Regions from separate parts of the Ottowia sp. VDI28 genome, predicted to be linked through region 3. Evidence: predicted binding sites of a transcription regulator. Region 3 holds the regulator's gene; each other region holds the start of a gene.

Region 1 (5,377 bases), 2.3 Mb from region 3:
GCGCGCGAGCAGATCGCCACGGCGCAAACCGCCATGCCTACCGGTCCTGTCACACACAGCAAGGCCTGGGTTGAGATGGTGCACCGCTATTTGGCCACTGGGGTTGGTGTGCTCATCATCGTGCTGGCTTTGACGACCTGGCTGCAATGGCGAAGAGAAAATAGTGCTTCATCGTCTTCGGGCCACGGCTCGCAGACGATGAGGAAGAAGCACACGCTTCACCCTTGGTGGCCGACCTTCACATTGCTGTGGGTGTGTGCCCAGGGTGCCTTCGGTGCGCTTACGGTCACCATGAAACTGTTTCCAGCCATCGTCACCTTGCATCTGCTGGGCGGAGCGGGCCTTCTGGTGCTGTTGGCCGTGCAAGCCGAGCAATACCGGCAAACCGCAGGTGCGGTGCGCGAGCAGCTTTCCCGCAGCCTGCGTGCGCTGTTGTGGCTGGCCGCGGTGATGGTCGGCGTGCAGATCGCCCTGGGAGGCTGGGTCAGTACCAACTACGCGGTGCTGGCATGCAACACCTTCCCGCAATGCCAGGGGGGCTGGTGGCCGGAGATGGATTTTGCTCAGGGCTTTCAACTGTGGCGTCCGCTCGGTTTCCTGCGCGACGGCAGTGGCCTGGATTTCTCGGCGCTCACAGCCATTCACTATACGCACCGCTTGTTCGCCTACACGGTGTTCATCGTGCTGGGCATGCTGGTATGGCGCCTGCACCGGGCGGGCCGTCTGGCGGCTCAGAGGCGCTGGATAGGTTTGCTCGCGGCATTGCAACTGCTCACAGGCCTTTCGAACGTCGTGCTGGATTGGCCGCTGGTTGCCGCATTGGCGCATACAGGCGGTGCTGCCGCACTATTGGCCGTATTGGCCTGGGCCTTGTGCGCCAGCCGCCGCATGGCCGCAAATGATGCATTGCAACCAGCCGGACAAGGCGTGCTGCAAAAGGTTACCCCATGAATACGCGAGCTCCTGCTCCTTCACCCATCAACAGCACAGCGCCTGCCGCTCCTGGCGCTTCGGTGTCTTCCATGCCGGTGTGGCGCCAGTTCTATGTACTGACCAAGCCGCGCGTGGTTCAGTTGATTGTGTTCTGCGCCTTGATCGGCATGGTGATGGCCGTGCCCGGCTTGCCCAGCGGCCCGGAGCTGGCCAGGATGGCCGTGGCCTGCATCGGTATCTGGTTGGTTGCCGGTGCCGCAGCCGCCTTCAACTGCCTGATCGAGAAAAGCATCGATGCCCAAATGAAGCGAACCGCGTGGCGGCCGACCGCGCGCGGAGAACTTTCTGATAAACAGGCCCTCAGCTTTTCGGCAGCGCTATGCGCCGTGGGTTCGGCCATTCTGTACGTCTGGATCAACCCTCTCACCATGTGGCTGACTTTCGCCACTTTTGTGGGCTATGCGGTGATCTACACGGTAATCCTGAAACCCCTGACGCCGCAGAACATCGTCATCGGTGGCGCCTCAGGCGCCATGCCCCCCGTGCTGGGCTGGGCGGCCATGACAGACCAGGTCGGCCCTGAGGCGCTGATCATGTTCCTGATCATCTTCCTCTGGACGCCGCCTCACTTCTGGGCGTTGGCGCTCTACCGCGTCGAAGACTACCGCAAGAGCGGTCTGCCGATGCTGCCGGTGACCCACGGTAACGAGTTCACGCGGCTGCAGGTGTTGCTCTACACCTTCATCCTGCTGGCTGCCTGCCTGCTGCCTTTCATCTACGGTATGAGCGGCTGGTTGTATCTGGCGGCGGCATTGGTGTTGAACGCCGGTTTCATCTGGCATGCCTTCAAACTGTGGCGTGCATACTCCGATGCGCTGGCGCGCAAGACCTTCCGTTTTTCGCTGATCCATCTGGCGCTGCTGTTTGCGGCGCTCCTGGTGGACCACTACTTCATCTGATTTCTTAACCTGGTGCCTATAGGCCACCAAGTCAAATCGAGGATTTTCATGCAACGCCGTCTAACCTTGAAAAGCATGGCCGCCGCGGGCCTGCTGTTGCCCGTCGCAGGTTTCCTGGGCGCGTGCTCGGACGCCAAGATTCAATTTCATGGCGTGGATCTCACGGGTGCCGACTACGCCAAGGATTTCCAATTGACCGATTTCAACGGTCAGCCTCGCACCATGGCCGATTACAAAGGCAAGGTCGTCGTGCTCTTCTTCGGCTACACCCAATGCCCGGATGTTTGCCCCACTACCATGGCCGAATTGGCCGAGGCCAAGAAGCTGCTCGGGGCCGATGGCGACAAGTTGCAGGGGATTTTCATCAGCGTCGATCCAGAGCGCGACACCCCTGAAGTGCTCAAGGCCTACATGGGCAGCTTCGATCCCAGCTTTGTCGCTCTGTATGCCGCTTCCCCAGAGAAGCTGGCAGAAACCGCCAAGGCGTTCAAGATCTATTTCAAGCGGGTAGACGGCAAGACTCCCACCAGCTACACCATGGATCACACAGCTGCCAGCTATGTCTACGACCAGAAAGGCCAGTTGCGCTTGTACGCCCGCTATGGCAGCGGCGCCCAAGCATTGGCGGACGACGTGAAGCTGCTGCTCAAGGGCGCCTGATCGGGCAAGAAAAAACCGCCCACTGCCTCAGGCAGTGGACGGCTTTTCTTCGGACCTTCAAGGCTCAGGCGTATTCCGCCAGAGCTGCCTTCATCTTCTTCATGGCTGCCACCTCGATCTGGCGGATACGCTCGGCGCTCACGCCGTATTCGTCGGCTAGCTCGTGCAGCGTCATACCGCCCGAACCATCGTCGCGTACGTTCAGCCAGCGCTCGGTCACAATGCGGCGGCTGCGCTCATCCAGGCCTTTCAGGGCGGTCGCGATCCCTTCCGTGGCCAGGACGTCCCGCTGGGCCGATTCGATCATGGCCGTGGGTTCGTGGTTGGCATCCGATAGGTACGCGATGGGGCCGAAAGCCTGCTCACCGTCGTCGCTGGGTGACGGGTCGAGCAGCACATCGCCGCCAGACAGGCGCGTTTCCATTTCGCGCACCTCGTCGGGCTTCACGTTCAGCCCGCGAGCCACCACGTCGATCTGGGCGTCGGACAGGCTGTCACGGTAAGTGATCTCCTGTTCAGCGTCCTCGGCCTTGAAGCCTTGCTTCATGGACCGCAGATTGAAAAACAGCTTGCGCTGTGCTTTGGTGGTTGCCACCTTCACAAGGCGCCAGTTTTTCAGAATGTACTCATGGATCTCGGCTTTGATCCAATGCAGTGCGTAGCTCACCAGGCGCACGCCCTGGTCAGGGTCGAAGCGCTTGACGGCTTTCATCAGGCCCACGTTGCCCTCCTGAATCAGGTCGGCATGGGGCAGGCCATAGCCCAGGTACTGGCGAGAGGTGGAAACGACCAGCCGCAAGTGCGACAGCACCAGCTTTCCGGCTGCTTCCAGATTCCCTGTCTCGCGCAGTTCACGGGCATAGCGCTGCTCCTCCTCATGCGTCAGCATCGGCAGCCGGTTGGTGGCCGTGATGTAGGCATCGAGGTTGCCCAGGGACGGGACGACGGCCCATGGATTGGCCAGCGCCACCGCACTGGGGGCAGAGGCAGAAACCGCTGTGCTCATCTTGGAATGTCCTTTAGTCATAGTCAGGTATTTTAGCACTCTGTTGGAGTGAGTGCTAAGTCAAAAAGTTCACTGGACAGGGTTCACTGTACGCCTGAATTTTTGTCCCTTTGCGTCGAGAGGGCTGTAGGAGGAGGGCGGATTCCGCTTGCAGCATGTGCTGGCCGGCAACGTGGACCGTGCTCGGACGAAAGGCGTACAGGCCGGCAGGCGGGACTACCAACAATTGGAAGTGGCCGTCTCAAATTATCGAATTTCCATTTTTTTTGTGCGATGTTTTAATTTCCATAGGCAGTGGAAAAAAGGCATGCGATGGAAATGAGTCATTTGGAAGATTTTGGTGCTTTGCATGGTTTGAAAGTCTTGGAAATCGGATCGACAGCATCAGGCCCTTTCTGTGGGCGGCTGATGGGTGATTTCGGTGCCGAAGTTATAAAAATTGAATCACCTGGTGGTGATCCCATTCGTGGTCTGGGGCATCATGCTGAAGGAAAATCTTTATATGCGGCCAGCATTCTGAGAAACAAACTCAATGTTTCCATTGATTTGAAAAGGAGTGAAGGTCAGGAATTGATTCGCCGAATGATTTCTGATGTCGATATTCTGATTGAAAATTTCAGGCCAGGAACCATGGAAAAATGGAATCTTGGCTTTGAGGAGCTCTCCAGATTGAACCCCAGGTTGATCATGGTTCGAATCAGTGGATATGGACAGACTGGGAATTATCGGAATAGGCCGGGGTACGGGGTGATTGGCGAGGCCATGAGCGGCCTGCGTGATTTGATTGGTGAACCGGACCGGCCGCCTTCGCGTGTGGCAATGCCGTTGACCGATTACGTGTCGGCTCTCTATGGCGTGATCGGCGCGCTGATGGCCTTGAGAGCACGGGCCGTCAACGGCAAGGGACAGGTGATCGACGTCAGTTTGATTGAGTCTGCTTTCAGCTTCATGGAGTCGTTTGTGCCTGCCTATGCCCAGAAGGGCATCGAGGAGACCCGGTCAGGGGCGCGTTTGCCCAACAGCGCACCCAACACGATTTTCAGATGCAAGGATGGTGAATACATCCATATCGCAGCGTTGGCGGATGGAATTTTCAGGCGTTTGGCGTTGGCCATGGATCAACCTGAAATTGCCGAGAATGCGAAATACAAAACTCAGCAAGCCAGAAACAGCCATGAATCCGAGCTGGAAGGGCTCATCCAGGAATGGGTTGGGAGAAAAGATTCGGCCACGATACAGCAAATGCTGGACCGGCACGACGTTCCCGCCGCAAAAATCTACAAGATGAAGGATATCTTTAATGATGATTACTTCAAGTCGAGGGATATGTTGATTGACGTCCCGGACGGCGACCTGGGGTCTGTCACTTTGGCAGGTATCACGCCGAAGCTTAGTGGAACACCTGGATCCATACGATGGGCCGGAAGAAAAACTGGGGAAGATACTGAAAGTTTTTTGAAAAAACACATGAATCTCTCGGATGAAAAGGTGAGTGAACTTATTCAATCCGGGGTGGTTTTTGTGAATGATTGATTCAAATCCATCCTGTGATGTGATTTTTCTGAGAAAGAGGAAGATGGAAAACTTCAAGGCGTTTCGAGTCCACACGATCGACGGACAGCCCGTATGCAAGTTCGAGCAGCTTGCCCTGAATGAAATTGATGACGGGCCGGTACTCATCAGGGTGGCCTACTCTGCCATCACCTACAAGGACGCCATGGCCGCCCGCGGCGTGGGCCGCAACGTGCGGACGGATCGGCCTTGCGTCACAGGCGTGGATCTCTCCGGTACGGTGGTCCGCTCCTCCGATGAGCGATTC
Region 2 (5,377 bases), 2.8 Mb from region 3:
TCCTTGAAATCCCTCGGCTATTGATAATCAAATGCGCCTCCTTTGCGTTGGTTCAGGTGAAATTTTTATGTCATGGAATTTTATGGCGCCTATTTGAATTTATTAATTAAATTTAATTTGAATATAATTAATATAGTTTAAAAATAAAAAACCCTCCGGTTCAAGGGAGGGTTTTTTAGCAATCCGGGAGCCGCATGGAGCGGCTCCCTAGGTATTTGCAGGGACGTGGGCTTACATCATCCCGTCCATGCCGCCCATGCCACCCATGCCGCCAGGCATGCCGCCGCCGGCAGGCGCATCGTCCTTCGGAGCTTCAGCCACCATGGCTTCGGTCGTCAGCATCAGGCCAGCCACGGAGGCAGCGTTCTGCAGAGCGGTGCGGGTGACCTTCGTGGGATCCAGGATACCCATTTCGATCATGTCGCCGTACTCGCCGTTGGCGGCGTTGTAGCCGAAGTTGCCTTTGCCTTCCAGCACTTTGTTCACCACCACGCTGGACTCTTCGCCGGCGTTGTAGACGATTTCGCGCAGGGGAGCTTCGATGGCCTTCAGCACCAGCTTGATGCCGGCGTCTTGGTCGGCATTGATGCCTTTGATTTCGCCAGCAGATTGCTTGGCGCGCAGCAGGGCCACGCCACCACCAGCCACGATGCCTTCTTCCACAGCAGCGCGGGTAGCGTGCAGGGCGTCTTCCACGCGGGCTTTCTTCTCTTTCATCTCGACTTCGGTGGCTGCACCGACCTTGATGACGGCCACGCCGCCAGCCAGCTTGGCCACGCGCTCTTGCAGCTTCTCGCGGTCGTAGTCAGAAGTGGCTTCCTCGATCTGAACGCGGATCTGCTTGACGCGCGCTTCGATGTCGGCAGCCTTGCCAGCGCCGTCGATGATGGTGGTGTTTTCCTTGCCCACTTCGATCGTCTTGGCTTGGCCCAGGTCGGCCAGCGTGACTTTCTCGAGCGACAGGCCCACTTCCTCGGCGATCACTTTGCCGCCGGTCAGGATGGCGATGTCTTCCAGCATGGCTTTGCGGCGGTCGCCGAAGCCAGGTGCCTTCACAGCCACCACTTTCAGGATACCGCGGATGGTGTTCACCACCAGGGTCGCCAGGGCTTCGCCTTCGACTTCTTCAGCGATGATCAGCAGCGGACGGCCAGCCTTGGCAACGGCTTCCAGCGTGGGCAGCAGTTCGCGGATGTTGCTGATCTTCTTGTCGAACAGCAGCACATAGGGGTTGTCCAGGATCGCGGCCTGCTTCTCAGGGTTGTTGATGAAGTAGGGGGACAGGTAGCCGCGGTCGAACTGCATGCCTTCCACGACGTCCAGCTCGTTGTCCAGGCTCTTGCCGTCTTCAACGGTGATCACGCCTTCCTTGCCCACTTTGTCCATCGCGTCGGCGATGATCTTGCCGATGGATTCGTCGGAGTTGGCGGAGATGGAGCCCACCTGAGCGATTTCCTTGCTGGTGGTGGTGGCCTTGCTGGCTTTCTTGAGCTGCTCGACCAGGCCGGCGACGGCCTTGTCGATGCCGCGCTTGAGGTCCATCGGGTTCATGCCGGCGGCCACGTACTTCATGCCTTCGCGCACGATGGCCTGGGCCAGCACGGTCGCGGTGGTGGTGCCGTCACCAGCGTTGTCGCTGGTCTTGGAAGCCACTTCCTTGACCATTTGCGCGCCCATGTTCTGAAGCTTGTCCTTCAGTTCGATTTCCTTGGCCACGGACACGCCGTCCTTGGTCACGGTGGGGGCGCCGAACGAGCGCTCCAGCACCACGTTGCGGCCTTTGGGGCCCAGGGTGGTCTTGACCGCGTTGGCCAGGATGTTCACGCCTTCAACCATGCGGGCGCGGGCGTCAGAGCCGAAAACTACGTCTTTTGCTGCCATTTCAAAATTCTCCGTTGGTGTTGAGCCCTGGGCGTTCAGCGCACCAGCTCAACTGAAAAAGAGGGGATAGGTGCCGCGGTCAGCCTCAAATGCCGAGCGGTCAACCCAAAAGAATTACTTCTCGACGACGGCGAAGAGGTCGTCTTCTTTCATCACCAGCAGTTCGTCGCCATCGACCTTGACGGTCTGGCCGCTGTATTTGCCGAACAGAACGCGGTCGCCCACTTTCACGTTCATGGCCGACAGGTCACCCTTGTCGTTCTTCTTGCCCGGGCCCACGGCCAGCACTTCGCCTTGATCAGGCTTCTCGGCCGCGTTGTCGGGAATCACGATGCCGGAGGCAGTCTTGGTTTCGTTCTCGAGGCGCTTGACGATCACGCGATCGGCGAGAGGGCGCAGTTTCATGGGTTCTCCTGATAGGTTGGTCTGAAACGAAGCTGAAAAAGCCATTCACCCGGCTAAAACTCGCCGAACGTTGGCCTGAAAGGCGAAGGAGAGTGTGTTGTTGGCACTCATCTCCAACGAGTGCTAATCATAAGGGTATTTTTGATGATTTCAAGACAGCTTGACGCCACGATACGGTTGGAATGTGACGGCCGTTGCTCTACCCGGGATAGAATGGCTTGACAACTAATCCTATAGGTGGGTCAATAGGCTTTATATGATATATACGATCTCTTCGGAACTCTCCGGGTCACTCGCATCACCTGCGTTGCCTGATTTCCAGCAAAGATGGGTGCTTACCTCACGTCCGCACGGATTGCCCCGGGCCGAGAATTTCCGCCTTGAGCAGGCGGCGCTGCCTTCTTTAGCCCCGGGAGAGGTGCTCTTGCGCCATGTATTCCTGGGCCTTGCGCCAGCCGCGCGCTTGCGCATGTCAGAGGTGGCTTCATACGCGCCCCCGCTGCCGATCGGGGACGTCATGCCATGCCAGGCGGTGGGGTACGTGGTTCGCAGCAACGATCCGAAGTGGCGCGTAGGTGATCAGGCCGTGGCCATGGCGGGCGGGTGGCAAGAGTACTCGGCACACCCCGGCGATTCGCTCGTGCGGGCAGATGCGGATCTGGCGCATTCCACGGTGTGGCTTGGTGCTTTAGGCACTTCCGGCATGACCGCTTACGTAGGTTTGCGCGAGTTTGGCCTGCCTCGGCCAGGTGAAACGGTGGTAGTCAGCGCGGCCAGCGGCGCGGTGGGCTCCGTGGCGGGGCAAATGGCCAAGCTGCTGGGCTGCAGGGTGGTGGGGGTCGCGGGGGGCGCCGAAAAATGCGCCTACGTGGTTCAGGAGCTGGGATTTGATGCCTGCGTGGACTATCGCGCCCCAGAGTTCGAGGCGCTGTTGCGCCAAGCCTGTCCGCAGGGCGTCAATGTGTATTTCGAAAACGTGGGAGGCAAGGTGCGCGACGCCGTATGGCCCCTCATGCTGCGGGATGGGCGCGTCGTATTGTGCGGACTCATCTCTGAGTACAACGATGCGCCCGAGGCCGGTCCCGGCTGGTTCCCGATCCTCGCGAAACGCTTGCATCTGCATGGATTCATTCTTTCCGACCACTTGGACCGCCGTCCGGAGTTCCTGCGGGAGATGGGGCAGTGGATCCGCGAAGGCCGGATCCATCCTGGACGGGAGCATGTCTATGACGGGATCGGCAGCGCGGTAGCGGGCTTCGTGGCCATGCTGCAAGGAGGCCACCTCGGCAAAACGTTGGTGAAGTTGTGACAGGTTCTAAAGACTAGAGGCCGCGGCGAAGAATAAAGATAAAGGCCGTGGACAATCGCAACCATCAGGATCATTCTTCGCAAGGACTTCGCCGCATGCCCCGAACAGCTGCTACTGCTTCTACCGCCGCCGCGCCGGCGCGCTCGCGTTCCACGCCGAAGTTCGTCGTCGGAGCCACTACGCTCTACGCCCAACTGGCCAGCGTGCTGCGCAGCCGGATCATTGACGGGGAGTGGGCGCCAGACTCCGATATTCCCAGCATCGAGGAGCTCTGCGCGCAGTACGGCTTGGGGCGCATCACCGTGCGCCAGGCATTGCAGATCCTGGCGGCAGAGGGCATGGTTTCCAGCCAGCGAGGCCGCCGTACCTTTGTGACGTACGTGCCTCAGCAGATCGAAGAGTCACCGCTCTTCGCTTCGCTGGCGGCAGTGGATGCGCAGGCGCCGGACTACACCATCCGCGTGATTTCCCGCCAGCGTGTGGCGGAGCTGCCGTCCACTCGTTGGGATGTGGGTCAGTCGGTGGGGCCGTATATGTACCTGCGCAAGGTGGATTGCACGGGCGAGAAGCCCTATGCGTGCTCGGGCGTCTACATCCCTGCCGATATCTACAAACGCTTTCCGAAAGAGGCCGAGAGTCTCTTCAAGCTCGTCAGGCTGGTCGTGAAGTACTCCGCCAGCAAAGTGACGCTGGCGCGCGAGCGTGTGCGCGTGGCGGCCGCGGACTTCGCCGAGGCGGAGGCCTTGGGCTGCAATATGGCTTCACCGGTGGCGCGTGTGGAGCGTGTGTTCTGCGATGAGGATGGCCGTGTGGTCTATCTGGGCAACTCGACCTATCTGGGCGATCTCTACAGCATGGAGCGCAAGCTCGACGAGTACCTCGAAGGTATGTGATCACGTTGGATAACGGGCGAGTCGGCGCCTGTTTGTCTATAAAAGCCTATTGACAGGATAAGAGGATATCAAGTACCGTTCAGTACCCCGCTACTGGGTGAAAACAGCAATCAGGAGATGCTTCATGCGCGGATGGTTGAAATGGATGGTCTTGGTGTGTGCGGGGCTGCTGCCCTTCTCATGGGCTCATGCGCAGGCTTATCCAAACAAGCCGATTCGGCTGGTGGTGTCTTATGCCCCAGGGGGAATTACCGACATCATTGGCCGTGTGGTGGCGCAAGGGTTGTCCAAACAGCTTGGTCAACCTGTGGTGGTCGACAACAAGCCTGGTGCTTCCGGGATGATCGGGCATGAGATGGTCGCGAGGTCGGCGCCTGATGGCTACACCCTGGTCCTTGCCACGGGTGGCGCGATGACGATCAACATCCAGATGGTGGAGAAACCGCGCTTCAACCCGCTCAAGGACTTCACCTCCATAGGTCTTGTGACGACCAATGATTCCGTGCTCGTGGTGTCTCCCGGCTTCCCTGCCGCGAACTTCAAGGAATTCGTGGAAGTGGTCAAGAAAGCGCCAGGCAAGTACTCCTTCGCTTCGGCGGGCATTGGCTTGCCCACGCACCTGGGCGGTGAACTGCTCAAGAAGGAAGCCGGTCTGGACATGGTGCATGTTCCTTACAAGGGCGACGCGCTGGCCGTCGTGGATGTGATGTCGGGCCAGATACCGATGATGGTGGCGGCCTATGGGTCCATCTCCAACTACATCAAGAGCGGTCAGGTCCGGCCCATTGCCGTCATGAGCCCCAAGCGCATTCCGCTTTCGCCTGACGTACCCACCGTGGCTGAAATGGGCTACCCCGGCTTCGTCGCCATGACCTGGGGCGGCATCGCC
Region 3 (5,377 bases):
CAGATCACCCAACTGCCAGAGCAGGCGCTCGCGTTCCTGCGCCAAGGTCTGTTGCGCGGCGCGAGCATCGGCCAGCGTGGTCTCCGCGCTGCGCCAGGCCTGCCAAGCTGCAGTGAGGGCTGTGGCGTCCACGCCGGCATAGGCGTCGAGCAGTGCGCGTACGGCGGCAGGGCGTGTCAGGCTCTGCCAGGCGTGCTGGCCGTGGATGTCCACCAATTGCTCGCCCAGCTCGCGCAGTTGCGCCACGGTGGCGGGTGAGCCGTTGACCCAGGCGCGGCTCTTGCCGCCGGTATCGATCACGCGGCGCAGCAAAAGGGTTTCCGCGCCGTTGTCAAAGCCGTTTTCCTCAAGCCAGGGGCCGGCGCCGGGAGGGCAGTCGAACTCCGCGCCAATCTCGCAGCGTGGCTGGCCTTCGCGGATCCACAGGGTATCGGCACGGGCGCCCAGCACCAGTTGCAGCGCGTCGATCAGGATGGATTTGCCCGCGCCCGTTTCGCCCGTGAGCGCGGTGAAGCCGCTTTCCAGGTCCAGTTCAAGCTTGGGCACGATCACGAAATCGCGCAGGCTGAGGCTTCTTAGCGCCATGACGGCTCCATGCAGCGGGCGGTGAAGGAGGGCAGGGTGGCAGCGTGCATCATGCGCCGCCTCCCTCGTTCCAATGCAGTTTTTCGCGCAAGGTATCGAAGTAGCTCCAGCCCTTGGGGTGCAGAAAGCGCACGCGGAACTCGGAGCGGCGCACCAGGATGCGGTCGCCATGGTGCAGCGAGGTAATGGATTGCATGTCGAAACTGGCACTGGCGTCCCGGCCGGCGACCACCTCAATGGCTATTTCTACAGGATCAGCCAACACGATAGGCCTGTTGGACAAGGTATGGGGGGCGATCGGCACCAATGCCCATCCTGGCACCAGGGGGTGCAGCAGCGGGCCGCCCGCGGAAAGTGCATAGGCGGTGGAGCCGGTCGGCGTGGCCACGATGATGCCGTCGGCACGATGGTTGGCGATGAAATTGCCATCCACCTCCACCCGCAGCTCGACCATGCCCGAGGCGGAGCCCCGGTTGACCACCACGTCGTTCATGGCGTGGGCCTCGAACACGCAGCGGCCTTCGCGTATGACCTTGCCCAGCATAAGGCTGCGGTGGTCTTCCTCATACTCGCCGGCCAGCATGCGGGGGAGCACTTCACGGTACTGATCGAGGGAAATATCGGTGATGAAGCCCAGGCGCCCTTGGTTGATGCCAATCAGCGGCGTGCCGTAGCGGGCCAACTGGCGCCCCACGCCCAGCATGGTGCCGTCGCCGCCGACCACCACGCACAGATCGCATTCATCGCCGATCTCGGGAACCTCCAGCGAGCGGAATTCCGCCAGGCCGGTATTCTGGGCGGTCTGCTTTTCCAGCACTACCTCGCAGTTCAAACCGCTCAGGAAACCGCCAAGGTCGGCAATGAGTTCGCGCGCCGATTCGTCGATGGCGCCCGAGACTGATTCCTGGTATTTGCCAACGAGGGCGACGCGGTGAAAAGAAGGCTGCATCGGCAAATTACATCATAATGATTTGAACCTGAAAGCGGAGGGTCGTGGCTTTCGCGTTTTTCAGTGTGATTTGAGAAAATATTGATGCTTGATGATCGTTCGCGCCTGCTGCTCAAGATGCTGATCGAGCGCTACATCGCCGACGGCCAGCCGATTGGCTCGCGCACGCTTTCGCGCGCGCCCGGGCTGGAGCTGTCTCCCGCCACCATACGCAACGTGATGGCGGATCTGGAGGATCTGGGCCTTATCGCCAGCCCGCACACGTCTGCAGGGCGGGTGCCCACTGCACGAGGCTACCGCCTGTTCGTGGACACCATGCTGACGGCGCAGCGGGAAGAGCTGGCCGCGCCGTCCCTGCCGGCTGACCAGCCGCAGAAAGTCATCGCCAGCGCGGCGCACCTGCTCTCCAACCTGTCGCAGTTCGTCGGGGTGGTCATGGCGCCGCGGCGAACCTCGGTGTTCCGGCATATCGAATTCCTGAGGCTATCGGAGCGAAGGCTTCTGCTGATCATCGTGGCGCCGGATGGCGATGTGCAAAACCGGGTGCTGTTCACCGAGACGGACTTCACTTCTTCGGAGCTCATAGAGGCATCCAATTACCTCAACGCGCATTTCTCCGGCATGGCCATCGAGCAGGTGCGCGCGCGCCTGCGCCAGGAAGTGGACAAGCTCAGGGGTGAAATCGCCGGGTTGATGCAAGCGGCCGTGCAGGCGGGCTCGGAGGCCCTGACAGAAGCGCAGGACGAGGTCATTATCTCTGGTGAGCGCAATCTGCTGGCCGTGAGCGATTTTTCCAGCGACATGAACCAGCTGCGCCGGGCATTCGATCTGTTCGAGCAGAAGACGCAGTTGATGCGCTTGCTCGATATTTCCAGCCAGGCCGAGGGTGTGCGCATCTTCATCGGCGGCGAAAGCCAGACCGTGCCGGTAGAGGATCTCTCGGTGGTGAGTGCCCCCTACGAGGTCGACGGCCAGGTCGTCGGCACGCTGGGCGTCATCGGCCCCACGCGCATGCCCTACGACCGCATGATCCAGATCGTGGACATCACGTCCCGCCTGGTCAGCAATGCGCTGAGCCAGAGCGGGCGGTAGGACGCAGGGCGAATGGCGCTTACTTGCTAATCGCCGGATCCACCGACAGCATTCTCTCCACGTAGCGCGCGATCATGTCGATCTCCAGGTTGACCTGAGTCCCCTGCGCCAGCGCGTGCAGCGCCGTGTTCTGCACCGTGTGAGGAATGAGGTTGATGCTGATTGCGCAACCTTGCTCTGCATCTTCCACCTCATTGACCGTCAGGCTGACACCATTGACGGTAATGGAGCCCTTGTAGGCAAGATACCGAGCCAGCGCGGCAGGAACCAGAATGCGCAGCAGCCAGCTCTCGCCTACCGGCTCGAACCTGAGCACCGTGCCAACGCCATCCACATGGCCCGACACGATATGCCCGCCCAGCCTGTCGTTCGCGCGCAAAGCCTTTTCCAGATTGACAGGCCCCGAGCGATCGAGCCCGCTGGTGCGCGCCAGAGATTCAGCGGAAATGTCGATGGCAAAACGCCCGGCCGGCGCATCGATGGTGACAGCGGTCATACAAGCGCCATTGATGGCAATGCTGTCGCCCAGCCCCACGTCATCCAGATAACCTGCCGGCGCCTCGATGAGCAATTGCTTCCCGTGCTCGCTGCTCGCCCCCAGATCGCTTATTTCAGCGATGCGGCCGACAGCGGTGATGATGCCTGTGAACATAAAAGCGTCCCATTGGAAAAGCCTCAAAAACACATACTGCGAGGCTTGATAGATCTGCATTGTGACGCATCAACCCCACCGGGGGATTCACCTGTTCAGCAAGCTTTTTGCTGACGAAAGGCAAAGCATGTCTTGCCACCCGATAGAATGCTTGGTTCGGCGGGGCGTTAGCTCAGTTGGTTAGAGCAGGGGACTCATAATCCCTTGGTCGCAGGTTCGAGCCCTGCACGCCCTACCATCCGCCTTGAAGTAGCAAGCTGCCGCACGACAGCTGTGATTGGCCTCACCCGCTCATGTAAGTGACGAGTGCAGTTTGATCGCAGCACCATCGGTAGGCCAGGATAGGCCAAGTGAATTTTTCAAGAAATTTTCTTGGCTGCGTAATCCGGTAAAAAATGCGTGCTATACTTCATGGCTTCGCGGCTGTAGCTCAGTTGGATAGAGTACTTGGCTACGAACCAAGGGGTCGTGGGTTCGAATCCTGCCAGCCGCACCATATGGGAAGCCTTGCAAACCAAAAGTTTGCAAGGCTTTTTCATTTGTGGAATCAGATCGCTCGGTGAGCTGGCCAAGGGACTTAGGCTTGACTCGCTGCACGTGCTCAATCCAGGCCACCGCGGCTCCTTCAATTAGCAGACACCCACGCTGCAGTACAGTTTGGCTCAGGCACCTACCAAGCCAGTGCCCTACACGGAGCCCCTCATGAATCGTCTCACGCAAAGCCACGACGTCGGCACCACCCATACCCCCCTGATCGAAGCGCCCATCGGCCGACACTTCGAAGCCATGGCGGCACGCTTTCCAGCCCGTGAGGCGCTGGTGTCGCGTCACCAGGGCGTCCGCTTCACCTACGCCGAACTCGACCGCGAAGCCAATCGCCTGGCCAGCGCACTGATCCGCGCCGGTCTTGCCAAGGGCGAGCGGGTCGGGATCTGGGCGCACAACAGCAGCGAGTGGCTGCTGATGCAGATCGCCACCGCCAAAGTAGGCATCGTGCTGGTGAACATCAATCCAGCCTACCGCGTGACCGAGTTGGAATATGCGCTCAACAAGGTCGGCTGCAAGATGCTGGTCACCATGACGGCCTTCAAGACCAGTGATTACCTCGCGATCGTGAACGACCTCGCGCCTGAACTGGCGAGCGCCACGCCCGGCGAGCTCAATGCCGTACGGGCACCTGCGCTCAAGACAGTGGTACAACTCGGCACAGCGCCGCAGCCCGGCATGCTGAGCTTCGCTGACCTGATGGCAACTGGCGATCCCGCAGACCCGGAAGTGGCCAGGATCGGTGCCACGCTCGATGCCAATGAACCAATCAATATCCAGTTCACCAGCGGTACCACCGGCTTCCCCAAGGGCGCCACGCTGACTCACCGCAACATCCTGAACAACGGTTTCTTCATCGGCGAATGTATGAAGCTGACCGAGCACGACCGCCTGTGCATTCCCGTGCCGCTCTACCATTGCTTCGGTATGGTGCTGGGCAACCTGGCCTGCCTCACGCACGGTTCGGCCATTGTCTATCCCAACGACGGTTTCGATCCCCTCACGGTGCTCGAGACGGTGCAGGCAGAAAAATGCACCGGCCTGCATGGTGTGCCGACCATGTTCATCGCCGAGCTGGCCCACCCGCGCTTCAAGGAATTCGATCTATCGAGCTTGCGCACCGGCATCATGGCGGGATCGCCCTGCCCAATCGAAGTCATGAAGCAGGTGGTCGAGCTGATGCACATGGATGAAGTCACGATCGCCTACGGCATGACCGAGACCAGCCCCGTCAGTTGCCAGAGCACCACGGAGACACCGCTGGAAAAGCGCGTTTCCACCGTAGGGCTCGTGCAGCCGCATATCGAAATCAAGGTGATCGACCCCGGCACTGGCAGTGTGGTTCCAACCGGAGAAACCGGCGAGTTGTGCACCAAGGGCTATTCGGTGATGCAGGGCTACTGGGGCGATGAAGAAAAGACCCGCGAAGCCATCGATGACGAAGGCTGGATGCACACCGGTGATCTCGCCACGATGGACGCCGAGGGCTATGTCAACATCGTCGGACGCATCAAGGACATGGTCATTCGCGGAGGCGAAAATATTTATCCGCG

Evidence for each region. Region 3 encodes HrcA, which represses chaperone genes, less so after heat shock. Its sites were predicted from a motif close to TTAGCACTCNNNNNNNNNGAGTGCTAA; they were not measured.
Region 1: rpoH (RNA polymerase sigma factor RpoH) is a predicted target of HrcA. The motif match lies at 3,591-3,617, and genes of this name have one in related genera.
Region 2: groES (co-chaperone GroES) is a predicted target of HrcA. The motif match lies at 2,387-2,413, and genes of this name have one in related genera.

Annotation. Positions count from the first base shown of each region.
Region 1 is NZ_CP149820.1:4,742,927-4,748,303, reverse strand. Features, by position in the region: gene WJU18_RS22685 (COX15/CtaA family protein) at 1-951, shown strand, start outside; gene cyoE (heme o synthase) at 948-1,892, shown strand; gene WJU18_RS22675 (SCO family protein) at 1,941-2,552, shown strand; gene rpoH (RNA polymerase sigma factor RpoH) at 2,617-3,558, opposite strand; gene WJU18_RS22665 (CaiB/BaiF CoA transferase family protein) at 3,877-5,091, shown strand; gene WJU18_RS22660 (acryloyl-CoA reductase) at 5,135-5,377, shown strand, end outside.
Region 2 is NZ_CP149820.1:5,298,715-5,304,091, reverse strand. Features, by position in the region: gene WJU18_RS25265 (midcut-by-XrtH protein) at 1-31, opposite strand, end outside; gene groL (chaperonin GroEL) at 232-1,881, opposite strand; gene groES (co-chaperone GroES) at 1,996-2,286, opposite strand; gene WJU18_RS25250 (NADP-dependent oxidoreductase) at 2,618-3,595, shown strand; gene WJU18_RS25245 (GntR family transcriptional regulator) at 3,691-4,488, shown strand; gene WJU18_RS25240 (Bug family tripartite tricarboxylate transporter substrate binding protein) at 4,613-5,377, shown strand, end outside.
Region 3 is NZ_CP149820.1:2,469,054-2,474,430, forward strand. Features, by position in the region: partial or broken gene recN (DNA repair protein RecN) at 1-585, opposite strand, end outside; gene WJU18_RS11825 (NAD kinase) at 635-1,534, opposite strand; gene hrcA (heat-inducible transcriptional repressor HrcA) at 1,619-2,626, shown strand; gene WJU18_RS11835 (riboflavin synthase) at 2,646-3,278, opposite strand; tRNA gene WJU18_RS11840 (tRNA-Ile) at 3,440-3,516, shown strand; tRNA gene WJU18_RS11845 (tRNA-Arg) at 3,698-3,774, shown strand; gene WJU18_RS11850 (AMP-binding protein) at 3,981-5,377, shown strand, end outside.